DNA from 4 places in the Novibacillus thermophilus genome. Region 3 is predicted to be linked to each of the others. Evidence: riboswitches for the same ligand, from Rfam matches in the RefSeq annotation. Region 3 holds a riboswitch; each other region holds the start of a gene.
The links. A riboswitch is a leader RNA that binds a small molecule or an ion and turns the genes downstream of it on or off. The one in region 3 is predicted to bind thiamine pyrophosphate.
Positions count from the first base shown of each region.

Region 1: it holds a riboswitch for thiamine pyrophosphate, as region 3 does, so the genes downstream of both, thiD (bifunctional hydroxymethylpyrimidine kinase/phosphomethylpyrimidine kinase) here and tenA (thiaminase II) in region 3, are expected to answer to the same signal.
Region 2: it holds a riboswitch for thiamine pyrophosphate, as region 3 does, so the genes downstream of both, tenI (thiazole tautomerase TenI) here and tenA (thiaminase II) in region 3, are expected to answer to the same signal.
Region 4: it holds a riboswitch for thiamine pyrophosphate, as region 3 does, so the genes downstream of both, tenA (thiaminase II) here and tenA (thiaminase II) in region 3, are expected to answer to the same signal.

Region 1 is NZ_CP019699.1:2,978,062-2,985,832, forward strand. It holds gene B0W44_RS14510 (S8 family peptidase) at 1-460, shown strand, start outside; gene thiW (energy coupling factor transporter S component ThiW) at 603-1,103, opposite strand; gene thiE (thiamine phosphate synthase) at 1,100-1,765, opposite strand; gene thiM (hydroxyethylthiazole kinase) at 1,765-2,562, opposite strand; gene thiD (bifunctional hydroxymethylpyrimidine kinase/phosphomethylpyrimidine kinase) at 2,567-3,385, opposite strand; TPP riboswitch at 3,498-3,611, opposite strand; gene B0W44_RS14535 (CynX/NimT family MFS transporter) at 4,180-5,388, shown strand; gene ehuA (ectoine/hydroxyectoine ABC transporter ATP-binding protein EhuA) at 5,609-6,442, opposite strand; gene ehuD (ectoine/hydroxyectoine ABC transporter permease subunit EhuD) at 6,442-7,143, opposite strand; gene ehuC (ectoine/hydroxyectoine ABC transporter permease subunit EhuC) at 7,140-7,771, opposite strand, start outside.
Region 2 is NZ_CP019699.1:3,558,137-3,565,907, forward strand. It holds gene hutI (imidazolonepropionase) at 1-878, shown strand, start outside; gene B0W44_RS17315 (agmatinase family protein) at 899-1,897, shown strand; partial or broken gene B0W44_RS17320 (YjiH family protein) at 1,914-3,241, shown strand; TPP riboswitch at 3,372-3,482, shown strand; gene tenI (thiazole tautomerase TenI) at 3,541-4,185, shown strand; gene thiS (sulfur carrier protein ThiS) at 4,324-4,527, shown strand; gene B0W44_RS17335 (thiazole synthase) at 4,527-5,300, shown strand; gene B0W44_RS17340 (transposase) at 5,354-6,979, opposite strand; gene hutH (histidine ammonia-lyase) at 7,276-7,771, shown strand, end outside.
Region 3 is NZ_CP019699.1:2,000,498-2,008,268, reverse strand. It holds gene B0W44_RS10000 (M55 family metallopeptidase) at 1-655, opposite strand, end outside; gene B0W44_RS09995 (2-hydroxyacid dehydrogenase) at 683-1,663, opposite strand; gene B0W44_RS18145 (hypothetical protein) at 1,768-1,935, opposite strand; gene B0W44_RS09990 (hypothetical protein) at 2,155-2,445, shown strand; gene tenA (thiaminase II) at 2,516-3,196, opposite strand; TPP riboswitch at 3,270-3,378, opposite strand; gene B0W44_RS09980 (TraB/GumN family protein) at 3,481-4,656, shown strand; gene B0W44_RS09975 (glycosyltransferase family 8 protein) at 4,683-5,489, shown strand; gene B0W44_RS09970 (Gfo/Idh/MocA family protein) at 5,499-6,632, opposite strand; gene B0W44_RS09965 (sugar phosphate isomerase/epimerase family protein) at 6,653-7,615, opposite strand; gene B0W44_RS09960 (hypothetical protein) at 7,662-7,771, opposite strand, start outside.
Region 4 is NZ_CP019699.1:338,338-346,108, forward strand. It holds rRNA gene B0W44_RS01850 (16S ribosomal RNA) at 1-1,273, shown strand, start outside; rRNA gene B0W44_RS01855 (23S ribosomal RNA) at 1,431-4,462, shown strand; rRNA gene rrf (5S ribosomal RNA) at 4,497-4,613, shown strand; gene tenA (thiaminase II) at 4,648-5,349, opposite strand; TPP riboswitch at 5,447-5,552, opposite strand; gene B0W44_RS01870 (ThiF family adenylyltransferase) at 5,698-6,723, shown strand; gene B0W44_RS01875 (thiamine pyrophosphate-binding protein) at 6,794-7,771, opposite strand, start outside.

The DNA of each region.
Region 1 (7,771 bases), 980 kb from region 3:
CACGCCGGGATTCCACCCCTCCATTGTGACCGTCGGTGCTACGTACGATCAGAACACGGAGACGACTGAAGACGATAAAGAATCGGAATTCTCCAGCCGCGGTCCTACCGTCGACCACCTCAACAAGCCAGATGTGTTAGCCCCGGGGGAAAAGATCGTCTCACTTCTGGCAGAGAATTCACCGCTGAACAGAAGAATTGAAAGGGGAGACCTTTCTTCTCCGCTCGACGGATACGTGGAACTGTCCGGAACGTCGATGGCCACACCACTCTGTGCCGGCGTCGCCGCGTTGCTCATACAGCACAATGAATCGTTGTCACCTAACGATGTGAAGTCGATTCTCGTCAGTTCGTCTACACATCTGAAGGGCAGCCAGCCGGGCTACGTCAACGTCGTGAGTGCATTGAAACTGGCTGAAGTGTATTTAGAATACGGGTCGCACGATGTGTATTCAAGTTAGCTGTCATCGGTTCTTTCGATAACCCGTCTCGCCAAAGGGGAACCCTTCGGTTCCCCTTTCCCTGATCATTTCCAGCTAACCTGCGCTGTCTCACCCTATCTCTTCGCCTCCGAAAGACCAGTTTTGGCTTTCCGTTTTTCCTTCAAGATCTGCCGCCGTTTAACGGTAACTTTTGGAGGTACCGGACGATGATGACTCCGATGATGGCGCCAGCGGTACTGCTCACGAGAAAACCTGGGACAAAGGCTAGCACGGCTTTCGTTTCGCCGAAGAAGATACGTGCCATCGGAACACTCAGAAGTGAGCCCAAAATACCCGTTCCGATCATTTCTCCAGCTGCCGCAAACCGTATTAGCCGCTTTCGCCGGTACAGCCACCCTGCCAACAAAGCACCGACCATCCCCCCTGGAAAAGCAAAAATCGTCCCGACACCGAGCAAATTTCGGAGTACCCCGATCAAAAAAGCGACAGTGACCGCGGGAAGGGGGCCGAACAGGACGGCTGCCAACACATTGATGGCATGCTGTACCGGATAGGCTTTCGCTATACCGGCAGGAAACCAGATAAACTGTGAACTGACAGTACCGATCGCAACCAAGACGGCCATCGCTGTCAAACGCTGTACTTGGCTTTTTCTCCTCACGGTTGAACTTTCCTCCGTTCCGTTTCGACCGTTTGCAAAAGCGCTCTGGCCGCCGCCTCCGGGTCCGTTTGGGAAGCTATGGCCGAAATGACAGCCACACCGTCAGCTCCGGCCGAGAGAATGTCAGGGACGTGCGCGGCTCGAATGCCACCGATGGCGACAATCGGGATCGGCCGTGTCAGTTGTTTACAGAGCGCAGCCAACCCTTCTGGTCCGAGGGGAGTTTTGGCATCGCTTTTTGAACGGGTGGGAAACATCGGCCCAACTCCGAGATAGTCAGCCCCAGAAGCAATCGCCTCTTCCGCTTCTTGTAACGTGTGGACAGAGACGCCAACCCACATGTCGTCACCCGTTAACGCGCGAACGTCTTCGACAGGGAGGTCGTCTTGTCCGACGTGAATGCCGTCAGCCTCGAGCAACAAGGCCAAATCTACACGATCGTTCACAATGAAAGGGATGTGGTGTTGGCGACATTCGCTGCGCAAAGCGCGCCCGAGGGCCAACGTTTCTTTCATCGTCAAGCCCGAATGCTTGTCTCTAAACTGAAAACACGTAATACCACCTGCAATCGCCTTTTTCAGCACATCGACAGGAGAGAGGGGAGGGGCACAGTCTTGACTGCCCATGACGAAGTATAAGGATAAGTGACGGGCCGGGACCATCACACATTCCCCTCCAAAACCGATAGTTTGGCCATGTCACGCAGCTCACGAGGTGTCATCAAATAAAGGGCATCGATTAAACGCCAGTTTAGCTCGCCGGGGCCTTTTGCCGACCGTGCTGCCAGCTCCGCCGCTACAGCCATCGCACTTAAACCCGCCACGGCGGCAAGGGTGGAGTCGTTTGTGACGGCGTGACAGGCGCCGACGATAGCGGTGGTTAAACAGCCAGAGCCTGTAATGTAAGGAAGTAGGGGATGGCCGCCTTCAATGACGACGGTGCTGTCAAGGCCCGCGACCACGTCCGTTTTTCCCGTCACTGCCACCGTTGTCCCGTACTTGTTCACGAAAGACTGCGCCAGCTGCACGCGGTCGCCGCCGTCATCAGATGCGTCAACCCCTTTCTGTCCCCACGCCACACCGCACAATGCGGCAATTTCAGCCGCATTTCCGCGGACGACGGCAATGTCCAGTTCGGCTAACAGCTGCTGGATCTGTTCATTGCGGTAAGCCGTCGTCCCGTACCCGACTGGATCCAAAATAACCGGGATCTTCAACCGGTTCGCAGCGTGACCTGCCAACTGCATCGCCTCTACCGTGCGTTCTGTCAAAGTGCCAGCATTTAACACAAGGGCCCCGGCGTGGGCCACCATGTCGGCCACTTCTCGCGGTTCCGAAGTCATCACGGGTGACGCCCCGATCGCGAGCGTCCCGTTAGCTGTAAAATTGGTCACAACGAGATTCGTAATGTTGTGGATGAGTGGTTTCCGTTGGCGCAATGTTGCCAACAACGTCTCCATCTGTTCACGCACGGGATAACCCCTCCTGTCTGTTGCGGTAAGCCCAGTGGTTGACAGGGCCGTGACCGCGCCCTAAATGGATAGGGTGTTTAATCGCTTCGGTAATATAGGTCTTTGCCGTTTCTACAGCCTGTCGAAGGGGAGTCCCTTTGGCTAGCTCCGCCGTAATAGCAGCAGAAAACGTACAACCGGTTCCGTGGGTGTGTTTTGTGTCATAGCGTGAAGCGACCAGTTCGTCAAACACCGAACCGTCGTAATAAATGTCGCGGGCCTCGTCATCCAAATGCCCGCCTTTCACGACGACAGCAGTAGCACCGAACTCATCGACGATCTGTTTAGCAGCGTCTTTCATCTGCTGGACGTTCTGAATTGTGCGCCCAGTGATTTCTTCTGCTTCGGGAAGATTGGGGGTTACAATCGTCGTCAAAGGGAGCAGTTCGTTGACCAGCTCTTTTTTCGCCGTTTCGGCGAGGAGTGCGTCACCGCTTTTGGCAACCATCACTGGGTCCATGACGTAGTTGTCAACATTGTACGCCTTCATCTTCTGCGCGACTAACCGAATGACGTCGGACTGGGAGAGCATGCCCGTTTTCACAGCATTGGGACGAATGTCTTCGTAAACGGCGTCCATCTGGCTTTCAATGAGCTCGAGGGGCATGTCTAAAAAGGTTTTGACGCCCAGCGTGTTTTGACTGACGACAGCCGTGATGACGGACATGCCGTAAACGCACAATTCCTGAAACGTTTTTAAGTCGGCATGAATGCCCGCACCTCCCGACGGGTCCGTTCCGGCAATCGTTAAAGCTCTCGGTACCTGTCCCATGATCATCACTCCGTAAAATAGTTGAGTTTCAGTACATTCATGCACTCTGCTGCAGAGGGGGGGAGGCCCGTCGACGTTCAAGTAAAAACACCGCAGATGCCATCCGCGGTGCAAAAAATTCTTAGATGTTCCCTCCGCTGGCATTACCCAGTTCAGGTTAAGCGGTCGACGGTGACAACTAACCATCCTCTCAGCCCGGTTTACCCGAGCTCCCGCAGAATGTATGAAATTCATGCGCTTACAGCTATTATAGGTTTTATCACCGCTATCTGTCAATGCAACGCTCTCCAGTTTTACAGATCAAAAAGCTACTGAAGAGAAAAAGAAGAGGGCAGCGGTTGTTCTGAGGTTCAGACGATTTTACATATATAGTTACAAAACTTATATTTTGTAACGGTACTATATGGCCAAGAAGTTGACAAAAGCCTCCCTCATCGCCTAACGGAAGTCACCAGCCCTTTCATCCTTCATCAGTTATATAGATGTGATTTGTAATAAGGTTTCCTTACAATCCATTGCCTTGACTATAGTAGTAGGCTCTCCCAAATGCGGACGGATATTATGTTTTCCCTGCTAACCGTCTCTGATCGAACAGCGCTTCGTTAGGGGGATTTGGCCTATTATGCCTTGGAGTTGGTCACATTCGTCCAGTTGGATCGTAAGGATGCTAGTTTCAAATATTTTAATGCGAATTGCTGTGGTGTATATCTACGTTTATGATTGAAACAGTTCTGCCTAGTCTCTCAAACCTGTCCCCCGTTTAAGTTATACTAAGAGTAAGGGGAAAATGACACATGATGAGAATAAAAGACAAAGTAAATGTTAAGCGTGCTGATATTGTTCTTCTTATAGGGATTGTAGCGATCTCCGCCAATTTGCGTCCGGCGATTACGTCTGTCGGCCCTCTCATCGGATTTATACGTGACGACATGCATTTATCCAACGGTTTAGCTGGCCTCCTCACGACTCTCCCTTTAGTCGCCTTTGCCGTCTTTTCTCCGTTGGCGCCGAAGTTTAGCCGCAGACTAGGTATCGAAATGACTTTGTTTCTCGGCCTCATGACGTTAGTTGCCGGGATTATGTTGCGCTCGACCCCCTCAATGTCTACCTTGTATACCGGCACCTTTACGATCGGCACGGCCATTGCGGTCTCCAACGTCCTGCTGCCGAGTCTCATTAAACAGAAATTTTCCGACAGAGTCGGTCTCATGACAGGTGTGTACACGACGTTTATGGGCGGTTTTGCAGCGCTTGGATCCGGTGTGAGCGTTCCCCTGGCGTCGCATTTAGGTTTCGGGTGGCGAAGCGCGCTCGGGTTTTGGGCCGTTTTAGCGGCTTTTGCCGCACTTGTTTGGCTCCCTCAACTCCGCCATCAAAACCGATCGGGTACTTCGCAAAGGATCGACGTGAAGCTAGGGGGGCTTTGGCGCTCTCCTCTCGCGTGGCAAGTGACTTGCTTCATGGGATTACAGTCGTCTATTTTTTATGTCACCGTGACGTGGATTCCCAATCTCCTTCACGATAGCGGCATGGACCCTTCGACGTCCGGATGGATGGTATCCTATATGCAGCTCATCGGTCTTCCGGCGACATTTATCGTGTCTGTTCTTGCAGATCGCCGTCCCAATCAAAAACGCATCGTGTTTGCAATCAGTTCGCTTTATATCGTCGCTTTTGCCGGGCTGCTCAGCTTGAAGACGGCCTGGGTGTACGTGTGGATCACGCTTCTTGGAATCGGCCAAAGCTCCACCATCAGCCTGGCGCTCGCATTCCTCGCCCTTCGTGCAAGAAATGCTCAACAAGCGGCAGAACTTTCAGGGATGGCCCAGTCTGTCGGCTATCTACTGGCCGCAGTCGGTCCAGTGGCTATCGGTTATCTTTACGATCTGACTCAGACATGGTCCGTTCCGTTAACGGTACTGATGTTTGTTTCATTCTGTATGTTGTTTGCCGGTCTCGGTGCCGGGCGCAACGCGTATGTCACGCCGGACAAAAACATGTAACCTTTGCGTCTCCTTTCTTTTCTGAGGGTTAGTTTACATAAAATAATGATTGTATACAATTTCATAAGGAGACGCTTCTCTCCCGCAGTACGTCACTAGAAAAAACAGCCGATGTTCATCTTGTATCGGTGAACATCGGCTGTCGCACACGCGCAAACGCTGTTTTGTCTTGTCTTTAGGCTGTTGCATACTCACTGCTCGGCGGATGCATCACGTGCCATCACGTGCCGTTGCCGTTCGCCCGGAACCGCTTCAAAAACGACTGCAATCGTTCACTCTTTGGGTTTTCTAAAACATCACCCGGTGTCCCCTGCTCTCCGATGCGGCCGTTGTCGAGAAACACAATTCTGTCAGCCACGTCCCGGGCAAACTCCATTTCGTGCGTAATCAAAATCATCGTCGTCTTGCCTTCCGAAGCGATGTCTTTAATGACCGAAAGCACTTCCCCGACGAGTTCCGGGTCGAGTGCCGCCGTCACCTCGTCAAACAACATCACTTTCGGCTGCATCACCAGCGCCCGCGCAATGGCGACACGCTGTTGCTGTCCTCCAGACAGCTGGGAAGGATAAGCGTCCACCTTGTCGCGAAGACCGACTTTTTCCAGCATCGTCACTGCCCGTTCTTCCGCCTCTTCCTTGGACAGACCGAGAACGTGAACTGGTGCGGTGATGCAATTGCGCATAATCGTCATGTGCGGAAATAAATTGTACTGCTGAAAGACCATGCCGATTTTGCCTCTCACTTTGCGTAAATGCTTTTCGTCTGCTGGGATGAGTTTACCGTCTACTCGCTTGTGCCACAACAGTTCGCTATCTACTTCAATCGTACCGGAAGTCGGTTTTTCCAACGTCATCAGCATGCGGATGATCGTCGTTTTTCCCGATCCACTCGGGCCGATAATGGCCAGTTTTTCGTTTGGCTGGACGTCTAGATCCAGTTCTTTCAAGACGTGAACATTGCCAAAAGACTTACTCACCTTATCGTATCGCACGATAGGCTCTGCTCGCCCTTTCTCGGGGGCAGCGTCCAGTGTAGTACTTGCCGTTTCAACCATCACAACGTCTCTCCTTTTGTAAGGGCGCGGCTTCTCCCAAAAGCGCGGTTCGTTCGGCTTTCAAGTTTGCGCACGAGCACTGCCGACGGATAGCTGAGAAGCAAGAACAGAAAGCCGACAATGGTGATCGGTTCCAGGTAGCGCCACGTTTCCGATCCGATGATTTTGGCCGTCTGCAGCATCTCTACCACCAAGATGGCAGACAAGAGGGGAGTTTCCTTAAACAGCACGATTAAATAGTTTCCCAACATCGGAATGACCGGCGGAATGGCTTGCGGCAGAATCACTTTAAACCACGTCTGCGCTTTTGAAAAGTTGAGGGCCGTGCTCGCTTCCCACTGCCCTTTGGGAACCGCTTCAATGCCAGAACGGTAGATTTCTGACACGTACGTACTGTAGTGGATACCCAAGCCTAGCGCCCCTGTTAGAAATGGATTAAGCGAAAACCCGATGTACGGAATTTGCGGAAATGCAAAAAACAAGAAGAACAGTTGGACAAGCGGCGGCGTACTGCGAATGAACTCAATGAACCCGACGGTCAGCCATACGAGTGGTTTAAAGCTGGAGCGGCGTGCTAGCGTCAACACTAGGCCGAATAGAAGCGCGATCCCGTAGGCAGTTACAGTCGCCGCCAAGGTAATCCACATCGCGTCAAAAATACGAGGGAATATTTCAAGCGCAAAATTCCAGTCCCACGTCATTGTACTGCCACTCCTTTCGAAGCTTTCTTTTCCAGCCAACGCGAGAGAAAGATGAGTGGCAAGGCGATGACAAAGTACATCAAGAGCAGTAACGTGAATATTTCTACTTGATTGCCGACGTAATTGTCTTTCAGCACTCTGGCTTGGAACGTTAGGTCGGCCAGCGTGATAAGTGAAACGAGAGACGTTCCTTTCAACAACTCAATTAAGTTGTTGCCGAATCCCGGCAACATGATTCTGATCGCCTGCGGCAGTATGACGAGACGCATGCGCTGCCAGCGCGTCATGTTCAGTGCAATGCCGGCCTCTGTCTGACCGTGGGGAATGGCCAGGATCGCCCCGCGCACGATTTCAGACGCATACGCTCCGTAATTCAATCCGAGGGCGATCACTCCTGCAGTAAAAGGGGACAACTCGATTCCAAAAGCAGGTAGCGCAAAAAAGAAAAAGAACATTTGCACCAATAATGACGTTCCGCGAAACAGTTCAACAAACACAGCCGTGATGAAACGAACGACGGCAAACCGCGAAAGTCTTCCAAAACCAGCCACAAACGCTATACAGAAAGCCAGTACTGCCGACAGCAGAAGTACTTTCACGGTCACTTCTGCCCCTCGCAACAGTTCCG
Region 2 (7,771 bases), 1.6 Mb from region 3:
ATCAGGAGACACTTCCACGGCTTGACCGCTTCCTGCAACACGGGGTGACCACAGTAGAAGCAAAAAGCGGTTACGGCCTGTCGCTGGAGCACGAACTGAAACAGTTGCGCGTCGCCAAACGGTTAGACGACGATCACCCCGTCGACATCGTCTCCACCTTTATGGGCGCCCACGCAGTCCCTGAAGCGTACAAAGACGATCCAGACCGCTTTGTCGACATTGTCATTCACGAGATGATCCCGAAAGTGGCCGAAAGCGGCCTAGCCGAATTTAACGACGTGTTTTGCGAACTGGGCGTCTTTACCCCGGAACAGTCAGAACGCATTTTAACCGCCGGAAAAGAACACGGCCTGTTGCCGAAAATACACGCAGACGAGATTGAACCGTACCGAGGGGCGGAGACCGCAGCCCGGGTCGGTGCCGTGTCGGCCGACCATTTGCTGCGCGTTACAGACGCAGGAATTAAGCAAATGGCCGATGCTGGTGTCGTGGCCGTTCTGCTGCCTGGGACCGCGTTCTTCCTCATGACTGAAGCGGCAAACGCCCGCAAAATGATCGATGCCGGCGTGCCGGTGGCGTTGTCGACAGACCGCAATCCCGGCTCATCGCCGACAGAATCGCTGCCGTTTATCATGAACTTGGGCTGCCTTTCAATGAACATGACGCCGGCTGAAGTCATTACTGCCGCCACGATCAACGCCGCCCACGCCATCAAGCGCGGCCACGTCATCGGTAGCGTCGAAACTGGCAAACAAGGCGATCTCGTCATTTTCGACGCTCCGAACGTCGCTTACATGCAGTACAATTACGCCGTCAATCTCGTCGACACAGTCGTGAAAAAAGGAAAGGTCGTGGTCAAACAAGGATCGCTCCTTTAAACAAAGAGCAGGTGATGAACATGACGACTTACCCGTACCCGCAATTAAATCCACCGCCTTTTGTCTGGCAAAAGGAAACCGGTGTCCGTGAACCCAAAGTTCACGAGTGGATCAGGTCGTTAAGCCCCGGCGCCGATCACGTTGAATGGCAAAACGTCGATGTCACCCTGTTGGGGGTCCCGCTGTCCCGCTCGTCGATCAGCGCCTCTGCCGCCAGTGAAACGCCCCACGCCATGCGCCAAGCGTGGAAAGGGTTTGTCCCGTACAACCTTGATTACGACGTAGATTTGACGCCGCTAAACGTCGTCGACTTGGGAGACGTGAAGCAGCACGTGACCGACATCGCCTGGAGCCACAAAGCCATTACAGATGCGATGTACGCCATGCGCACACACCATCCGAACACGTTTCCGCTGGCACTGGGCGGCGACCATTCGATAACGGCCATGCTCGTGAAGGGGTGGAAAAAAGCGCACCCAGACGAGCGGATCGGCATTTTGCAGCTGGACACCCACTTTGACCTGCGCAGTCTAAAAGACAACGGCCCGAGCAACGGGACTCCCATTCGAAACTTGATTGAGAGCGGCACCATTAAAGGGGAAGACGTCTGGAACATCGGACTGCACGGTTTCTTCAACGCCAAGTCCCTCAAAGAGTACGCAGACAGAGCGGGAATCCGATACGTGACCATGCGTCGCGCGCGCCAGCGCGGCTTAGATGCCGTGATCCAGGAGGCGCTCCTCGATCTAAAGCGCCGCGTGGACACCGTTTATGTCACTGTCGACATGGACGTCCTCGACATAGCGTACGGTCCTGGAGCCCCAGCTACGACACCCGGCGGCATGCAGACCGACGAACTGTTCACGGCGGTCACGGCAGCCGGACGCGACCCGCATGTGAAAGCGATGGACATCGTCTGCCTCGATCCGCACAAAGATGTCGCACAGGCCACTGTCAAAGCCGGCGTACACACGATGCTCAGTTTCCTGACGGGATTCTACTTGCGACAACACGACTGAAAGGAGTGTTCACACATTGGATGGACTACATCGGACAAAAACAAACCAAACACTCGCACAGCCTCCCGTGTCACCAGCCGCGGCATGTCGATTCTTTCTGTTCAGTGCCATCGGAATCTTTATGTTTTTCATTCCGGTGACACTAAACGGCACGAACTCCATTATGCTCGATCACATCGTCTCGGGCTTTCGTACGGCGTTCTCTAGTCTGACACCTTATTACGCACTCTTCGTCATAGCGCTGGGAGCCGTTTACCCCTTTGTCGCCAAAACGTGGAAGGAAAACGCGGTCGCTCTCACGTTTTCAGTCCTAAAAGTTCTCGGCTTCATCATCACCGTCATGCTCGTCTTTGAATTCGGTCCAGCCTGGCTGTTTCACGACAACATGGGCCCGTTTTTGCTCAATTCCCTCGTCATCCCCGTGGGGTTGCTCGTTCCAATCGGCTCCATATTTTTAGCCCTGCTCGTCGGCTACGGATTGCTGGAGTTTATCAGCATCCTCATGCAGCCGGTGATGAAACCCGTCTGGAAGACGCCGGGCCGGTCAGCTCTCGATGCCGTGGCGTCCTTCGTCGGCAGTTATTCCATCGGTCTGTTAATTACTAACCGCTTATTCAAAGAGGGGAAGTGCACGGTCAAAGAGGCGACTATCATTGCAACCGGTTTCTCCACCGTGTCCGTCACGTTTATGGTGGTGGTGGCCGACACCCTCGGTCTGATGGACATGTGGAACGCTTACTTCTGGACAACCTTTGTCGTGACGTTTGTGGTGACAGCGATCACAGTCCGAATTTGGCCTCTGAACCGTATGAGTGAAAACTACTATGACGGAAAAGGGACCCCGGAAATCACAATAGAAAACAACCGCCTGCGCCACGCCTGGATGAAAGCGATGGAAACGGCGGAAATTTGTCAAAAAATGTATGGCAAAATTTAAAAGACGGCTTCGTGATGACGATGAGCATTTTACCGTCCATCATGTCTGTCGGGCTCATCGGACTCGTGTTAGCGGAATATACGCCGCTTTTTGATTTCCTCGGCTACTTGTTCTACCCGTTTGCGGCACTCGTCCAACTGCCTGAACCGCTGCTCGCCGGGAAAGCTGCAGCCCTTTCCATTGTGGAGATGTTCTTGCCAGCCCTGTTGACAGTGGACGCCGCCCTGATGACGAAATTCGTTACCGGCATCGTGTGCGTGTCTGCGATTTTATTCTTCTCCGCTGTCATACCCGTCATTTTGTCCACGGAGATCCCGGTGAGCATTCCCAAGTTGGTTGTCATTTGGTTCGAACGCGTCGTGTTGACCATACTGATTGCCACTCCCCTCGCTTACTTGTTGCTGTGAGCCGAAATGTGGGCGACTGCCCGAGTTGTCAAAAAGGAGCTTAGGAGGAATACACCGTCTGTGGTTGGCAGCTCCTGCTGTGTTATGATACGATGGAGTCAAACAGCTGACGAAAGCGAAAACATGAATACAAAATCACTAGGGGTGCCTTTGGAGAAAGGCTGAGATTAAAGTGACACTTTAAAACCCTTTGAACCTGATCTGGGTCAATACCAGCGTAGGGAAGTGATGGGAGAAACGTGAGCCTCAACCACTTTCCACAACTGGGAAGTGGTTTTTTAAATGGCAGGTGAAGCGGAATGAATTTAAAACAGGCGAAACACGTCGAGCTCCACGCCGTGACCGATGGCTCCCAAACGGTGGAGGAATTGTCGGAAATTTTATTACTCATCCAGCGTGACGTCGACTTTATCCACATCAGGGAAAAAAATAAACAGCCAAAAAAAATCGTGCAACTGATCCAAGCTCTCGTTGACAGCGGAGTCCCGAGAGAGAAGTTAGTCGTAAACGACCGTGTGGATATCGCCCTTCTGCTCGGCCTCCACAACGTTCACCTCCCTTCCGCAGGGATCCCCGTCGAACGGTTGAAGGAAAAGTTCCCCGAGTTGAAAGCCGGCGTTTCCGTTCACACGCTGGAAGACGCCCTCCAAGCGGAACAAAAAGGTGCCGATTACGTCATGTTCGGGCATATCTTCACAACCCGTTCAAAGCCCGGTTTGTCTCCGAGGGGGTTGGACGCTTTAAGGGCGGTCGCCCACACGGTGAAACGGCCCGTCGTCGCCATTGGGGGCATTCATCCACACAACGCAAAAGACGTTGTTGAAGCGGGTGCCGCCGGCATTGCCGTCATGTCTGCTCTTTTTTCGGCGGAAAATCCGCAAAAAGCTGCTCGCTCGTTCCATTTTGTGCACAAGGGGGGAGGCCATGGAACCCGACCCGTTTAACCGTTGGCGCTACGACAGGGACATCTCACCGGCAGCACGTTTCTTCGACGGACCTTCAAAACGGAAAGGAACGTCGTCTGTTCAAGCCAAGTAAGTCCGTATGACCGCTCTTCCGTCGACCGAGAGGAGGTGACTGCGGTGGAATTGCACGTGAACGGTCGTGAGGTGACACTTGACGACAGCGTCCAGACGATTTCCGATTTACTTCAGTTTTTCCATCTGCAAGACCGGATTGTCATCGTCGAACACAACCGGGAAATTGTGGACAAAGAGCACTACCCCTCGAAAAAACTCGATCAAGGCGACCGCGTGGAAATTGTTCATTTCGTCGGAGGAGGTTGATGGCCGTGTTGAAAATAGCCAATAAAACGTTTCACTCGAGATTGCTTTTGGGAACGGGCAAGTATCCATCGCTGGATGTCCAGCGCAAAGCCGTACAAGCGGCAGAAGCTGAAATCTTGACGTTCGCTGTCAGAAGGATGAACATTTTCGAGCCGACGCAACCGAACTTTCTAGAGCAGTTAGATCTCACTCAATACACGCTGTTGCCCAACACTGCCGGTGCCAAAACTGCAGAAGAGGCGGTCCGCATCGCCAAACTGGCAAAAGCGTCAGGATTGTGCGACATGGTCAAGGTAGAAGTGATCGGGTGTGACAAAACGTTGTTGCCGGACCCTGTCGAAACGTTGAAAGCGTCTGAAAAGTTGTTGGAAGAAGGTTTTATCGTCCTGACGTACACGTCAGATGACGTCGTATTGGCGAAGCGTCTAGAGGAGCTGGGCGTCCATGCGGTCATGCCGGGGGCCTCCCCCATTGGTTCCGCCCAAGGCGTCGTCAATCCGTTAAATCTATCCTTGATTATTGAGCAATCCGACGTCCCGGTCATCGTGGACGCTGGCATAGGCTCCCCCCGCGACGCAGCATTCGCCATGGAGCTCGGAGCCGACGGCATCCTTCTCAACACAGCCGTTTCCTCCGCAAAAGACCCGGTCAAAATGGCGGAAGCGATGAAGTTGGCCATCGAGGCAGGGCGCTTGGGCTTTGAAGCGGGGATCGTTCCAAAGAAGCGGTACGCGACGGCCAGCAGTCCAGTGGAAGGTGTGCCAGCCCCTTAGAGACGTTGCACCACACCAAACGGCCAACGCCATCGGAAAACTGAAAAGATAACTTAAGGCGAAAAATGATGATTTTGTCGAAAAACGGCAGTCTCACGGGGAGACTGGTCTTTAACTTGACCTCCCATAAGCTGAACAAAGGTCATGAGATGGAAGATACCATAATAAGGGCCACTGAACACAATGATCTGATCTTGATTTTCTTGCATAAGGCGACGACGCCAATTGCGAATCCCTTTCGACGGCTGATTAGAGGATTCACTCTCTTCGCCTTCTTCCGTTTGCTCGGCACACCAAGTTCGATAAGCCGTTGTCAGGGCAATGGTCAAAAACGTGAAATAGACGTGCGATACCATGCCATTGGCCGTTTTGGTTGGCGCATGTTCCAGATTCCAGCCCTGTTTGCCTTCACGAAAAAGTAAATTCTCAATAAGGCTGCGCCCATCATAAGCATCATACGGAACAAAAGGGCGGTCAACGGGACTGTTGGTCAAAAAAACAGGGCATTTGTCTGCCGGGATCTCCTCGTTTCGGTAGCGTTGAATGACCACGGCGTTGATTGGGCAACCGCCGCCGCCCGTCTTACTGTATTGCTTTGCGGGCTTTGCCGGGTCCCGATAATCGACATAACTGGTTAACGCCTTGACACCAGTAACTTGGGTCTCGAGGATGTGCTCGGTTTTGCTTTTGCCACGACCGGACGTCTGTTTTTCTTGGCGTGTATCCGTCACCCCCATGGACGCTTGAGCCAAGTCCCGTGCATCCTGGGCGACGTCCATGTTGGAGCGTGCGGGAATCACAAATGTGATCTTTTGTTGGTCGAGCCAATATAAGGTGGTGCCGTCCAGAAAGCCCCGATCCATCAACACTTGGGTGATCCGGCTGTGCTTGCCCAGATTGCGCTGAGCCTGCTCGATGAGCACACGCGTATATTTGGACTCGTGTTCATGAATGGGGACGACTTTTAGAGCAAGGGGAATTTCCGTGTGCTGGTCAAACAACACAATCGCTTTCCATCCGTAAACGACACACTCGATCTCCCGGACGCCCTTTTTGTTGTGGATTTTCTTTTTGCGCATCACTTTTCCGGCACCTTCGTAGTTCGGCGTCGTTTCGATATCGGTGCCATCGATGATGCCCGTCACTTGTTGGTAGAAAGCACCAGATGCCGCTAAGTTGGCGATATTGGTGTTAAACAGTTGTTCAATCTCCTGTGGTGTCGCCTTATTCATGAATTCTGCCAGTGTCTGAGGGGTAAACGGGCTGGCGGGTGGGGTGTCGTTATGCCGTTTACCGGCACCCCGATTACAGTACCCTTCTTCCAACACCATAGCCGAAAAGCCCAAGGTTCGCATCACACCCTGATCACTAAACAACAGAGCAGGCAAACTTTTCATCGCCTTAATGCCCAGCAATGTTTTGGCCAAATACGTGATCAAGAAGTAATAAAACGGAATCATCACCCGTTGATACTGGCTAGCTTGAAAGGTGGAAAAAGAATGGAGGACACCGGTTTCTGACAAGTAGCCCATAAAATCATCCAAGATAGCTTCATCTTCCAGGTTGTGTACGCTGTCCATCGTTTTCGTGGTGCTGATCACCTGGGCGACGTATTCATCATCCCTTGTAGCGGCCACAATGGAAAAACGGTCGTTTAAGATGTGGGCGAAGTTACTCATCAATCATCCCTCATTCCGATTTTTATCTGGAATGAAGACATTCGCTCCGGAACCACTATTTTCCTTGTAGACTGACCCATTTCGACAAAACTAATGGTGATTCGACAATTGATTAGCTATGTTATCTTTTCAGCATCGGAAAAAAAGCCTGTTGCGTTAACCGGTTACATTTGTTATAATCTGGGGAAACAGCATTCACAATAAGCAATGTGACCTAAAGTTAGTGAGTTCATGAGGAGGTCGCACCAGTTTGGTGTGGCCTCTTATTTTGTTTCTGTGGAGGGACCACAAACACCATGATGTTGCTTGACGGAAACAACCTGACGTTGGAAAAGTGCCAAAAAGTTATCTATCAAAACGAAAAAGTGGGGCTGACGGAAGCGGCGTGGCAAAGGGTAGAAGCCAGCCGAAAAACAGTCGATCAAGCGGTCTCAGACGACACTGTCGTCTACGGGGTAACGACTGGATTCGGCAAGTTCAGCGACGTGACGATTGAGAACGATTTAGTGGCAGACTTGCAAATGAACCTGATTCGCAGTCACGCCTGTGCTGTCGGGACACCGTTTCCCGAACCGGTCACCCGCGCGATGATGTTACTCCGCGCCAATGCTTTGGCAAAAGGCTTTTCCGGCGTGCGCCGGGAACTGCTGCAATTGTTGCTTGACCTGTTAAATCACCGCATCCACCCCGTCATTCCCCAACAAGGTTCCCTCGGGGCCAGCGGCGACTTAGCACCGCTCGCCCACTTGGCGTCGGTATTGATCGGGGAAGGAGAGGCATTCGTTGCCGGCA
Region 3 (7,771 bases):
GGACCGGGTTGTCCGGCGGTACGAGTGGTTTGACCCGATCCCTGTTTGCCAAAGCCTGGGCCGTTTTTTCCCGCAGCAGCTTTCCGCTTTTTTGCGGGGTCAGGCAGCATGCCGCCGTCCGGGAAATGCACTCCTTCACAACAGCGGTCGTAATCCCGGGAATGAGCGTTTCCGCTTCTTTGGCGATCTCGTCGTCACCCGCCACCATAATGACTGGAACGCCGTAATAGCCTGCCAAATAAGCGTTTAAGCCGAATTCTCCGACGGCGACACCGTCGACGAACACGTGGCGAACGCCGAAAATCATCGTGTGGCTCAAGATGCCCCTCATCGCCGCCCTGGCGTGGTAACCGGCGAATATGGCGGCGTCAAAGCTGTCGTCAAGCCCCTGCATCATCGAAAACGGCTTCACATCGCCGGAAATGAGTTTCGCTTCCGGATGAAGTTTCTCAATCAACACGTTGTTCATTTTAGAATGGCTGTCGTTGACGATCACTTCGCCGCACCCTACGTTGAACGCCGCCTCGACGATGTGATTCGCCTCATCGGTCATCAACTGCTGGCCGCGGGTGTAGTGGCGTTGGCTTGAATCGACAAAGGTCTGATCGACAAGGCCCGTGATCCCTTCCATGTCCACCGACACAAATAGTTTCATCGTCTGTCAACCTCCTATTTAAAACAGCTATTGGTGCAGCCCCGCTTGATTGACGACGTTCTCGCACGGTCTGCCCGTTAACACAGCCAATACATTTTGGGCCGCCATCATCCCCATGTTCGTCCGGGTTTTCACTGAAGCACTTCCGATGTGCGGCAACAGAACGACGTTGGACAGATCTTTCAACCCAGGTTCCAGCTGGGGTTCGCGTTCGTACACGTCCAGCCCGGCACCGGCAATGACGCCGTGTTCCAAGGCGTGGACCAGGGCTTTTTCGTCCACGATCGGTCCGCGGGCGGTGTTAATCAAGTAGGCCGTTTCCTTCATCAGCTTCAACTCCCTTTCGCCGATGAAGTGGTGCGTCCCTTCCGTGTACGGCACATGGATGGAGATGTAATCGGCTCGCTGTAACAACTCTTCTTTGGTGACGTATTCGGCGTTCAGGCTCCGTTCTTGCTCCAGAGGTAACCGCGTCCGGCTGTAGTAGAGGACGTCCATCTCAAACCCCCTCGCCCGCCGCGCTACCGCTTGTCCGATGCGTCCCATGCCGACAATGCCCAACGTGGCCCCGTGTACATCGCTGCCGAGAAAGAGCTGCGGTGCCCAATTCTCCCATTGCCCGGACCGCGTGTACACGTCGCCTTCCACAACGCGGCGGGCAACGGTCATCAAGAGCGCCCACGCCAGGTCAGCCGTCGTCTCTGTCAACACCCCCGGGGTGTTCGTCACGGCAATGTTGTGTTCTGTCGCCGCTTCCACATCGATATTGTTGAATCCGACTGCGTAGTTGCTGATCACCTTCAAGTCCGGCGCCGCTTCGATGACCTCCCTGTCAATCGTGTCCGTGACGAGTGAAATCAGTCCTGCCTTTCCCTGCACACCTTCGATGATTTCCTGTTTTTTTAACACCCGGTCTTCTGCATTGTACGAGAGCTCTGTATGCTCTTTTAAAAATGCCATCACGGGTGACGGAAGTTCCCGGGTTAGAAACACCTTCGGTTTTCCCATCAAGATCACCTCCAGCGGTGGTAATAGGAAGGCGTACGGTCACTATTCGCCTTACACGGCCAAAATCCTGCAAAAAAAGAGGAATACCCGAAGGCATGCCGCTTCTACTCGTCGGGAACGACGGCAGAGACTGCGAAATGTCCCCATTCGTCATCGCACGTGTCAAAACGCCGTTCCTCTTCCGGATCGACGCACGGATACCCCTTTCTCTGGTCGATTAAGAAGAATAACAGAGATAAAAACAAAAGGCACAACAACGCAATTTTTAACACGAACTCCCCCCTCTTTCTCCCTTACCTGTTATGTCTTCTACACCTTTGTCAATAATCCTCTAATTTTCCTAAAAAAAATGCGACGAATGTCCTATGTCGTCGAAATCATTCGTCCCACTTCCATCTTTACGTTTTGACTTTTCGTTTATGACAAGTTTCCCTTGTTGTTCTTTTGCATAGGCTATCATGGGCAAAAGAACACCGAGGGAGGGTTGACACGTGAGCTCATCGGTATCCGACAACCAGCAGCCGGAATATTCCAGTGAACCGTACCGCGATGAAGGAATTCACGTTCAGCAGTATCCAGGTCATGGCGCTGTTCAAGGCTATGAACAACCGTGGTACAACACTCAGCAGCAGCCGTATGCCGAAACGAATCTGTTCCCGTTCGGATTTGGATTAGGGATTCCACTGTTTCCACCGTACCCGCCGTTCTTCGGACCGTTTGTCGGACCCTTTTTCGGTCCGTTCGGCGGACCCTTTGGCGGACCGTTCAGGGGACCTTTCTAACCTTATACATCTCCCCTGAACGAATCAGAGCGTCCTCCTCAGAGGACGCTCTACTCATTGGTAGCCAAATTCATTGAGAAATGGTTTCATTGGACGGCCACGCTTCCTGCGTATAGGCCATCTCCCAGAATGCAAGTTCGTATTCGCTGGCCATGACAAATTGCTCTTTCATACTGCGCCGTTCCTTCTCACTCGCGTCTTTGGCAATGCGGTCCAAAAGGTCGATTTGTTCCTGGACCGACGTTTGGAACCAGTCGCTGGCATACGTTTTGATCCAATTTTGATAGACGGGCTCCTTCGGTGTTGCATCGCGGTACTTGCGTCCAATCTCTCCGTACAACCAATAACACGGCAGCAGAGCGGCAACCGTATCCCCCAGCCGGCCAGACAGTGCGGCCCGGTACAAATGGGATGTGTAAGCGTAAGCCGTCGGTGCCGGCCGAAACTGGGCGAGGTCGTCATCCGTAATGTTCAGTACTTCGGCGTGTTCCCGATGCACGGTCAACTCCGCCTCTGCCGTCAGTTTCGCTTTTCCCGCCAACAGTGACGTCACCCGGAAGTCGTCCGCTTGCGCAGCCCCCATCGCGTGAACTTTCCCGAAGTGTTTCAAGTAGTAAATATCCTGCAAAACGTAAAACCTGAACGTCTCCAACGGCAAGTCTCCGCGCACAATCCCTAACACAAACGGGTGGTTCAAACTTTTCTCCCAACTTGTCTTGGCTGCGTCGCGCAGCGTCTCAGAAAACCGCATAAAAAAATCCTCCTCGCTCTCGTGTCCGGCTTGTGAGGAGGAAAGTTTTGAAAGACGCACGTTTGTCCCAAATGAAACAACGTCTCCACTTCCCTCCGCTGGTACGAGCCAGATCAGGTTCCAAGGGTCTTAAAGCTTGTGCTTTAATCTCAGCCTCATACAAGGCGCCCCTAGCGGAAATGAATGTTGTATGACGATTTCATCATATCACGTTCCTTGAGGATGTCAATCTTATGAATTGTTGTATAATGAAGGAAGACTGACGAGAAAAAAGGAAGGACACTATGGCTGAAACAAACGAAACCATCACGCGAATACAGTTACAGGGCAAGGAATACATCCTGATCGGAACGGCCCACGTGTCGAAACACAGTGCCGAACAAGTGAAAGACGTCATTGAGGCCGAAAGGCCCGATTCGGTCTGCATTGAATTGGACAAACAGCGGTATGAGTCGTTAGTGAAAGGGAATAAGTGGAAAGAAACGGACATTTTCAAGGTGATTAAGGAAAAGAAAGCATCGCTGATGCTCGTCAATTTGGCCATTTCTTCTTTTCAAAAACGAATCGCCAAGCAGTTCGGCATTCAGGCCGGCCAGGAGATGGTACAGGGGATCGAATCGGCAAAAACGACCGGGGCCAACCTCGTCCTCGCGGACCGAAACATACAAATTACGTTTGCCCGCATTTGGCACAGCATCGGATTTTGGGGAAAGGTAAAACTTCTTTCGCAAATGATCGCCAGCATTTTTAATACGGAGAGCATCTCGGAAGAAGAACTAGAAAAGATGAAGTCGCAAGATGCGATTAACGCCATTCTCCACGAATTCACCGCCACGTTCCCCAAGTTGAAAGTGCCGCTCATTGATGAAAGAGACCAGTACTTGGCTCAAAAAATAAAAGAGGCCCCTGGGGAAAAAGTCGTCGCGGTCGTGGGAGCCGCCCACGTTCCCGGCATTAAGCGGGAGATCCACAAGGAACACGATTTAGCCCACCTGAGCCAAATCCCGCCTAAACCAACATGGCCCAAAATCGTCGCCTGGTCCATTCCCCTTCTCATTCTTGCTGCAATCGCCTACACGTTTTTCACGAATCCGGAGGCGGGATATCAGCAAACGGTGAGTTGGGTGTTGTGGAACGGATCTCTCTCGGCCATTGGATCGGCCCTGGCGTTAGGACACCCCCTTGCCATTTTGACGGCGTTTGTCGCTGCTCCCATCACGTCGTTAAACCCCCTGTTGGCAGCGGGGTGGTTTGCCGGCATTGCGCAAGCTTTCGTGCAGCGACCGAGTGTAGCCGACTTCGAGAAACTTTCCGAAGATGTGTTTAGTGTGAAAGGTTTTTGGCACAATAAGGTGACGCGTATTCTGTTAGTGGTCGTACTGGCCAATTTGGGAAGTTCACTGGGGACGTTTGTCGGCGGAGCGGACGTCGTCCGTTTATTCATCGACAACTTATCATGAGTACTGTACTGGAGAGTTGAGGATGTATGAATATTCTGGTGACAATCAATGCGAACTACCTCAAGGCCCTCAAAGTGATGCTGAAGTCCATGTTTATCAACAACCCAGGTGTACCCTTTCACATCTACCTCATGCACTCTCGCTTAAAAGGGGAGGACGTCTCCGACATTGACCATTTTGTCGCTGAACACGGCCAAACGCTTATCGAAGTCGAAGTACAGGATGACTACTTTGACAGGGCTCCCGTCTTAAAGCATTACACAAAGGAAATGTACTACCGGCTCTTGGCCTTCAAATTTTTACCTGAGAATCTGGACAAGATCTTGTACCTAGACCCTGACATTCTCGTCATCAACGAAATTCAATCCCTGTACGATACGGACCTTTCCGGCTTTCTTTACGCCGCTGCCTATCACGACCGAGTCTCCATAACGGAAATTAACAAACTGAGGTTACGGCCTTACGAAATCGAGGCTTACTACAATTCGGGCGTGTTGCTCATGAACCTTCCGCTGCAGCGAGAGAAAATAAACGAACAAGACATCTACAACTTTGTCGAAGAAAACAAAAAAAGGCTGATTTTGCCCGATCAAGACATCATTAACGCCCTTTACTCCAAATCGATCAAGGAAATAGACGAAATTCGGTTCAACTACGACGCCAGATTTTACCGCTACTACAAGATGATGAGTAACGGCAACATTGACATGGACTACGTCATTCGCCACACGTCCATCATCCACTTTTGCGGCAAGCGAAAGCCGTGGCACAAACATTATACAGGGAGGTTCCACTCCCTGTATAAACATTACGAAAAACTGGCGTTGCCTTGAATGGTCACGTTATAGGTCTTCAATCGCCACCCATGAACCGGTTTCAATGGATTGGTCCACCGCTTCCAAAACACGCTGGCACTCGACCCCGTCCGAAAAGTCGGGAACAAACGGTTTGTCTTCCACAATACTTTGAATCAACTCGTACACCACATGGACAAACCCGTGTTCGTAGCCAATAATGTGTCCTGGCGGCCACCAGTGACCTGCATACGGATGAACATCTTCTGTCACCATAATCGTTTTGAATCCTTGCGTACGGGGTTCTTCATCAGCGAAATACACTTGCAACTCATTGAGACGCTCCAAGTTAAAGCGGATCGAACCTTTACTCCCGTTAATTTCAAACAAGTTCCCGTTCTTCCATCCCGTCGCATACCTGGTGGCTTCGAACGTTCCCAGAGCCCCGTTTTTAAACTGGGCGAGGAACGAGGTCGTATCGTCTACCGTCACATCCCCCATTTCACCGGAACCTTTCGCAGTTAATCCACTCATCTCTACAGGTTTCGGTCGCTGTTTGACAAACGTCTTGCTCTGTCCCACGACACAGTCAAAATCCCCGATAAGAAAGCGAGCTAGATCGATGCAGTGCGCATTCAGATCACCGTGTGCGCCTGAACCCGCTATTTCTCTTTGCAGGCGCCAGGCCAAAGGCGCTTTAGGATCAACGAGCCAATCCTGCAAGTAGAGAGCGCGGTAGTGATAGATTTCCCCGATCTTCCCTTCGTCAATCAGTTGCTTTGCCAACTGTACCGCCGGTAGAAAACGGTAGTTAAAGCATATTCCGTGTTTGACACCCGCTGCTTCAGCCGTCGCCAACATCTCCCTCGCGTCCGCCAGCGAAAGGGCTAACGGCTTTTCACACAGGACATGCTTCCCAGCGCGCGCAGCGGCGATCACGATATCTTTGTGCACATTGCTGGGAGCATTGACGTCAATCAAGTCAAGGTCGTCGCGTTCGACCAAACGCCGGTAGTCCGTTTCATAGCTCGCCCAGCCGTACTGCTCGGCCGCCTCTCTGACGGCCGCTTCATTCCGTCCACAGATGGCCTGCATGCGCACCTGTGCTCCCAAGTCAAAGAACAGGCCGACATCCTTGTAAGCGTGGCTGTGTGCCTTTCCCATAAACTTGTAGCCGACCATCCCGACACGGACAGACCGGGTTACGCCCACCACATCTCACCTGCTTTCTCATAGATTAAGGCATCCTTTAACAATTCCACCGCCTTGGTAAATCCTTCATTGACCGACATGAGGCTATCTTCATGTTCGATACTGATGACACCGTCGTATCCAACCTTCTTCAGTGCACTTACAATATTTTTCCACACTTCCACGCCGTGCCCATACCCGATGGTACGGAAAATCCACGAGCGCTCCAGCTCCTGCGCGTACGGCTTGACATCAAGAACACCGTTTAACGCGGTGTTTCTTTTATCTATCGACGTATCTTTCGCGTGGACGTGGTAGATAGAATCTCCAAGTGCCTTAATACACTCTTCGGGATCCATATTTTGCCAGAACAAGTGGGACGGATCAAAGTTCACCCCGATGTTGTCCCCGGCTTCCCTCCTTAAACGAAGTGCTGTTTCAGTGTTGTACACGACAAATCCCGGGTGGGCTTCGATGGCGACGCGAACCCCGTGTTCCCGCAAAAACTCAGATTGCTTTTGCCAATAGGGGATCACCTTTTCCGACCACTGCCATTCCAACACCTTCAGAAAATCAGGAGGCCACGGACACGTGACCCATGCGGGGTACTTCGAGTGTTCCGATTCTCCTGGACAGCCGGAAAAGGTCACAACGGTATCAACACCTAGGGCACTCGCTAACTTGACCGTTTCTTCAAACTGCCGGTGATGCAGAGTTGCAATCTCTTCATCAGGATGTAACGGGTTTCCGTGACAACTTAACGCACTAATTTCTAATCCGCGTTCCTCTACAGCCGATTTTAAACGGGAAATAGACGCTTCATCACTTAACAATTGTCGGGGGTTGCAGTGAGCGTTGCCAGGGTATCCGCCAGCCCCGATCTCCACGGCTTCGAGACCGGCTTCCTTTACCTTGTCTAGCGCACCTTCCAGTGAAAGTTCCCCAAACAGAACAGCAAATACTCCGAGCTTCATCTTGAATCTCTCCTTTCATTTGTCTATAGCAATTGAACTCTCTCACCTAGTAAATTGCATCAGGATCGTAATAGTCTTCTACATTTTCAGGCGTCACAGGTGTCGCCTCCAACATCACTCGATGGGGAATGCTCTCTCCCCAAAAACCGTCTAGGC
Region 4 (7,771 bases), 1.7 Mb from region 3:
CACCAAGGCGACGATGCGTAGCCGACCTGAGAGGGTGACCGGCCACACTGGGACTGAGACACGGCCCAGACTCCTACGGGAGGCAGCAGTAGGGAATTTTCGGCAATGGGGGAACCCTGACCGAGCAACGCCGCGTGAGCGAGGACGGCCTTCGGGTTGTAAAGCTCTGTCATGTGGGAAGAACGGCTAGGAGAGGGCATGCTCTTAGCGTGACGGTACCACAGGAGGAAGCCCCGGCTAACTACGTGCCAGCAGCCGCGGTAACACGTAGGGGGCGAGCGTTGTCCGGAATTATTGGGCGTAAAGGGCGCGCAGGCGGTCTCTTAAGTCTGATGTGAAAGGCCACGGCTCAACCGTGGGATGGCATTGGAAACTGGGGGACTTGAGTGCAGGAGAGGGGAGCGGAATTCCCGGTGTAGCGGTGAAATGCGTAGAGATCGGGAGGAACACCAGTGGCGAAGGCGGCTCTCTGGCCTGTAACTGACGCTGAGGCGCGAAAGCGTGGGGAGCGAACAGGATTAGATACCCTGGTAGTCCACGCCGTAAACGATGAGTGCTAGGTGTTAGGGGCGTCACGCCCTTAGTGCCGAAGTAAACACATTAAGCACTCCGCCTGGGGAGTACGGCCGCAAGGCTGAAACTCAAAGGAATTGACGGGGGCCCGCACAAGCGGTGGAGCATGTGGTTTAATTCGAAGCAACGCGAAGAACCTTACCAGGGCTTGACATCCTCTGACCCCTCTAGAGATAGAGGTTTCCCTTCGGGGACAGAGAGACAGGTGGTGCATGGTTGTCGTCAGCTCGTGTCGTGAGATGTTGGGTTAAGTCCCGCAACGAGCGCAACCCTTGAGCTTAGTTGCCAGCATTGAGTTGGGCACTCTAAGCTGACTGCCAGTGACAAGCTGGAGGAAGGTGGGGATGACGTCAAATCATCATGCCCCTTATGTCCTGGGCGACACACGTGCTACAATGGCTGGTACAGAGGGCAGCGAAGCGGTGACGCGGAGCCAATCCCTAAAAAGCCAGTCTCAGTTCGGATCGCAGGCTGCAACTCGCCTGCGTGAAGGAGGAATCGCTAGTAATCGCGGATCAGCATGCCGCGGTGAATACGTTCCCGGGCCTTGTACACACCGCCCGTCACACCACGAGAGTCTGTAACACCCGAAGTCGGTGAGGCAACCGTAAGGAGCCAGCCGCCGAAGGTGGGACAGATGATTGGGGTGAAGTCGTAACAAGGTAGCCGTATCGGAAGGTGCGGCTGGATCACCTCCTTTCTACGGAGTAAAAAAAAGGCGTTCGGCTTGTTCGTTTAGTTTTGAGGGAGACATTCTCAGAAGAGAATGGTCTCTGCCGTCCCGTGGAGGGGCGGATGTGTTCCTTGAAAACTGGATCGGAAGCATTCACCGGGATGACGAGAGTCATGTCGAGAACGATTAAGCAAGAAAGGGCGCACGGTGGATGCCTAGGCGCCAGGAGCCGACGAAGGACGGGGCGAACACCGAAATGCCTCGGGGAGCCGTAAGCAGGCGTAGATCCGGGGATGTCCGAATGGGGGAACCCGCTCTCTTTCATAGGAGAGCATCCGTTGCTGAATGCATAGGCAGCGGAGGGCAACCAGGGGAACTGAAACATCTTAGTACCCTGAGGAAAAGAAAGCAAGGCGGGCCCTGCGAAAGGGAACCTTTCGTGGGTGCTCAAAGCGATTTCCTGAGTAGCGGCGAGCGAAACGGAAACAGCCCAAACCCGGCACTCAACTGAGATCCACAAGACGCATTTATCATATGCGTAGTGGGTTTGAGTTGAGTGTCGGGGTTGTGGGGCGTCTCATAAGGAGTGAGAAACGGACGGGATAGCCGAAGCGGCCTGGAACGGCCCATCAGAGAAGGTAAGAATCCTGTAGGCGAAATTCTGTCCGCTCCGAGACGGACCCCGAGTACCGCGGGGCACGGGGAACCCCGTGGGAAGCAGGGAGGCCCACCTCCCAAGGCTAAATACTCCCTGGCGACCGATAGCGCACCAGTACCGTGAGGGAAAGGTGAAAAGCACCCCGGGAGGGGAGTGAAAGAGAACCTGAAACCGTGTGCCTACAAGCAGTCGGAGTCCGGGTAATCTGGATGACGGCGTACCTTTTGTAGAATGGACCGGCGAGTGACGATGCGTAGCGAGGTTAAGCGGGAGACGCGGAGCCGTAGCGAAAGCGAGTCTGAAGAGGGCGATTTTAGTTGCGCGTCGTCGACCCGAAACCGAGTGATCTACCCATGTCCAGGGTGAAGGTCGGGTAACACCGACTGGAGGCCCGCACCCACGTCTGTTGAAAAAGGCGGGGATGAGGGGTGGGTAGGGGTGAAATGCCAATCGAACTCGGAGATAGCTGGTTCTCCCCGAAATAGCTTTAGGGCTAGCCTCAGGGGAAGAATCGCGGAGGTAGAGCACTGATTGCGTGAGGGGCCCTCGACGGGTTACCGATCGCAGTCAAACTCCGAATGCCGTTGATTCGGTTCCTGGGAGTCAGACGTCGGGTGCTAAGATTCGACGTCGAGAGGGGAACAACCCAGACCATCAGCTAAGGTCCCGAAGTATCCGTTAAGTGGGAAAGGATGTGGCGTTGCCGAGACAACCAGGATGTTGGCTTAGAAGCAGCCATCATTGAAAGAGTGCGTAAAAGCTCACTGGTCAAGTGACGTCGCGCCGAAAATGTACCGGGGCTAAACGGATCACCGAAGCTATGGGCGGGACACCGTGGTAGGGGAGCGTACCCAGTGCAGCGAAGGATTTCCGGGAGGGAATGTGGAGCGCTGGGTAGTGAGAATGCCGGTATGAGTAACGATAAGAGGGGTGAGAATCCCCTCCGCCGAAAGCCTAAGGGTTCCTGAGGAAGGTTCGTCCGCTCAGGGTAAGTCGGGACCTAAGCCGAGGCTGAAGAGCGTAGGCGATGGAGAACAGGTGGAGATTCCTGTACCACCGCGTTCCGATTGAGCGAAGGGGGACGCAGGAGGGCAGGGGAGCAGGCGGATGGATGTGCCTGTCCAAGCGGTGAGAGAGCAGCGCGAGGCAAATCCCGCGTTGCGAGGATCTTGAGCCGTGATGGGGAGTGAAACTTAGAGTAGCGAAGTCCCTGCACCCACACTGACAAGAAAAGCCTCTAGCGAGGAGCGCGGTGCCCGTACCGCAAACCGACACAGGTAGGCGAGGAGAGGATCCTAAGGCGCACGGGAGAACTCTCGTTAAGGAACTCGGCAAAATGGCCCCGTAACTTTGGGAGAAGGGGTGCCCCGTTAGGGTGGCCGAGAGGTTGCCTGAGGGGGCCGCAGTGAAGAGGTCCAAGCGACTGTTTAGCAAAAACACAGGTCTCTGCGAAGCCGCAAGGCGACGTATAGGGGCTGACGCCTGCCCGGTGCTGGAAGGTTAAGGGGAGGACTTAGCGGAAGCGAAGGTCTGAACCGAAGCCCCAGTAAACGGCGGCCGTAACTATAACGGTCCTAAGGTAGCGAAATTCCTTGTCGGGTAAGTTCCGACCCGCACGAAAGGCGTAACGACTTGGACACTGTCTCAACGAGAGGCCCGGTGAAATTGTAGTATGCGTGAAGATGCGCATTACCCACGACAAGACGGAAAGACCCCGTGGAGCTTGACTGCAGCCTGATAGTGGATTTGGCGATGATGTGTACAGGATAGGTGGGAGCCAGAGAAATCGGTTCGCCAGGATCGAGGGAGGCGCCGGTGGGATACCACCCTCATCATGGTTAAATCCTAACCGACCGCCGTGAGCCGGTGGCGGGACATTGTCAGGTGGGCAGTTTGACTGGGGCGGTCGCCTCCTAAAAGGTAACGGAGGCGCTCGAAGGTTCCCTCAGCGCGGTTGGACATCGCGTGAGGAGTGTAAAGGCAGAAGGGAGCTTGACTGCGAGACTGACAGGTCGAGCAGGGACGAAAGTCGGACTTAGTGATCCGGTGGTTCTGAGTGGAAGGGCCATCGCTCAACGGATAAAAGCTACCCCGGGGATAACAGGCTTATCTCCCCCAAGAGTCCACATCGACGGGGAGGTTTGGCACCTCGATGTCGGCTCATCGCATCCTGGGGCTGAAGCAGGTCCCAAGGGTTGGGCTGTTCGCCCATTAAAGCGGTACGCGAGCTGGGTTCAGAACGTCGTGAGACAGTTCGGTCCCTATCTGTCGTGGGCGCAGGAAATCTGAAGAGGAGCCGTCCTTAGTACGAGAGGACCGGGACGGACACACCGCTGGTGGACCAGTTGTTCTGCCAAGGGCATCGCTGGGTAGCCACGTGTGGCCGGGATAAGCGCTGAAAGCATCTAAGCGTGAAGCCCCCCTCAAGATGAGATTTCCCACCAGGCACTCAGGTGCTTGGGTAAGACCCCTTGGAGAAGACGAGGTGGATCGGTCCGAGGTGTAAGCGTGGTAACACGTTGAGCTGACGGATACGAATCGGTCGAGGGCTTAATCGAGAGAATGCTTCCGACCAGTTTTGAGGGAATGCTGTCTGGTGGCCATAGCGGAGGGGACACACGCGTACCCATGCCGAACACGACCGTTAAGCCCTCCAGCGCCGATGGTACTCGGGGCGAGAGCCCCTGGGAGAGTAGGTCGCTGCCAGGCGAAACGAATGGCGGGAGCCGTAAGGCCCCGCCATTTAGTTTTGTTGAACGCCTTCTACTTTATCTGTCGGCCACATTGTGATGTTTTCCGCCATGTCCCAAAACATGTACTCAAATCGGCTTGTGTTCACGACGATGTCTTCTAATGTCGCTAATTCGTGTTCAGGTTTCCCGTCGGCCACTTCATTCATTAAGTCCTTGCAGTCATTTGCCAGTTGTGTGAACGCTTCGGAGGAATACGTCTGCACCCAGTTTCCGTAAAATTCGTGCTCTAAAGCACCGCGCCATTGCGCTAACGCTTGACCGACATAATTGTAACTCCAAGCACAGGTGAGAACGGCGGCAATGACGTTCTCAATTCCCCCCTTTTGCGACACATTCAGCATATAACTCGTATAGGCTATCGTCGTGGCCGATGGTTCGGTTGCTTCTAATTCTTCAGGGGAAATATTAAATTTCTTGGCGTATTGGCGGTGAAGCTCCATTTCAAAATTTAACGTCTCGTGCAACAAGTTGGCAAAGGTCGTCATCGTTTGCAAATCGTGGGCTTTTGCACTTCCCAGGGCAAAGACGCGGGAGTATTCAATCAAATAAACGTAATCTTGTTTCATAAAGTGTTTGAACTTTTCCCGTTCCAGCCAACCTTCCCCGATTCCTCTGACAAACGGGTGTTCTACATATGCCTTCCAGATCGGCCGCACTTTTTTCCACAGGCGGTCTGTAAATAAAACGGTCATGCTTCATTCACCTCTAGCTCAATTTTGATCGCAAACTGAAACTGTACACGAAAGACCCCACCCGCAGGAAAGGATGGGGTATAGGCTTACACATCAATAAGTGCATATACCACTTCCCTCCGCTAGTACGAACTAGATCAGGTTCTAAGGGTCAAGAGTGCGCTCTTTCTCAGCATCGAATCGATGCACCCCTAGTGGCTAAAATTATCAATTTTTTGTATCCTATTAGAACATATTATTTAAAGAAAGGCAAATGTTCTTAATTATTTACCGGCAAGAAATGTTTCGTTGTGTTAGTATTTAAAATGGAACAAAATGCCGTCAACAGTGGCTAGAGGGTGTTTTAAAATGCATGAACGATATTCAAGGCTTGCCCTTTTCACCCCGATTGGCAAGAAAGGGGTCGAGCACTTGCGCCGCTCTTCGGTGCTCGTCGTCGGTGCTGGCGCCTTAGGGGGACCGGTGTTGGAAATTCTTGTACGGGCAGGAGTCGGAAACATCCGTCTCGTCGACCGCGATTACGTCGACTGGTCCAATTTACAGCGACAAACGCTATTTAACGAACAAGATGCGCGCCGTATGCAACCAAAAGCGATTGCGGCTTACCACTACCTTTCTGCCGTCAACCGCGACGTCCATATCGAACCACTCGTCTCTGACGTGACGAAGGATAACGTGCGCGACTTCATTCAAGGCATGGATGTCATCATTGACGCAACAGACAACTTTGAAACGCGTTTTTTACTCAATGATGCGGCGTGCGAGGCGGGGATCCCTTGGATTTACGGCGCGGTAATCGGCGCTTACGGCGCTTCGTTAACAGTGATGCCCGGACAAACTCCGTGCCTTGTCTGTTTGTTCGGTGAAGAGACTCCACAGCAAAGGGAGACGTGCGATACGACGGGGGTCATCGCCCCCGCATCCCAAATGGTCGCATCCCATCAAGCGGCGGAAGCACTTAAACTGTTGACACACAACGAAGCCTCTGTCCGCGATACGTTTGTTGCGTTTGATCTGTGGAAAAACGAGCATGTGGAAATGAAAGTGTCACACAAGCGGAAGCCCTCATGCCCCGCGTGTGGGGATCATCCTTCATACCCTTACCTGTCGGGGCAAAAAGGAGCGAGCACCTCCGTCCTGTGTGGCCGCGACACCGTCCAGATCCGGTTGCGCAATGTGCGGGAATGGGATTTAGTGTCCATGGCTGCACGTGTTCGTTCGCTGGACAACGAGACGGTGTACAATACCCATCTCCTTTCTTTTCAAGTCGAAGGCCACAGAATTGTGGCGTTTAAAGACGGACGAGTCCTCGTACATCATACGAAAGACACGGCGACGGCACGCCGTTTGTGCGCGAAATACTTAGGGATGTAAATCGACGTGATTAAATGGTACGGCGTATTGAACGACGCTAGGGAAAGGGCAAGGGGTTCTTCCTTGGGAACTACTGAACGGCCTGTTTAAAATAGGTGAACGGTGGCATCGCGTCCGATGTGTGGACGTCCACTACGGCCGGTTCGCCGCATGTAAACGCCGTTTCCAACGCAGGTGAGAGCTCGTCTGCAGTCTCAACGTGAATGCCTTTGGCGCCGAACGCTTGAGCGAGATCGGCGAAATTCGGGTTGATGAGCTCGGTGCCGAAAGGTTGCATGCCTTGCGCATTCATGCTGTTTTTCTCCATGGAGAGGGAACGGTTGTTCATGACAATGACGGAGACAGGAGTGCGGTAGGTGACAGCAGTAGCCAATTCCATCATCGTCATGGCAAAACTGCCGTCACCGACGCATGCGACGACCTGGCGCTCTGGAAAGGTGAGTTTCGCCGCAATGGCGGCAGGGAGGGCAAACCCCATCGTTCGCCATTTTCCAGAGAAGAGAATGTCTTGCTGTGTGGCCCGGAAAACGCGGTTAAACCAAACCGTGTGGTCACCAGTGTCGACTGCGACGATGGCGCGATCGTCCACTGTTTCATCGAGGGCGGCTATGACGCGCTGTGGTGCAACGGGGTGGGCGTCGTTCTGGCGCTCCCTGTCCAGGAACGCGTCGAAGTGTGCTCTCGCTTCGTGAATGTGTCCTTGCCAAGAGGACTTCGGTCCTTGCGGCAGTTGCTGTTGGATGAGGGGGAGAATCTCGGCGGCATCGCCGACAAGGCCGCAGACCACTTCCGGATGGGCCTCAATACTGGCAGGCGCAGTGTCAATGTGAATCACTTGGGTGTCTTTTGGGACGAACCCCTCCGGCCACCAGTTGGCACCGACGGCGAGCACGCAGTCCGACTGCTGCAACAGATTTCGGCTCGCTTCACTTCCACCTTCTCCAATGCCGCCTACATTTAGAGGGTGTGAGTGCGGGACGGTGCCTTTCGCCCCCAACGTTTCGACGATGCCAGCCCCCATCGCCTCCGCCAATTCGGCGATCGCTCT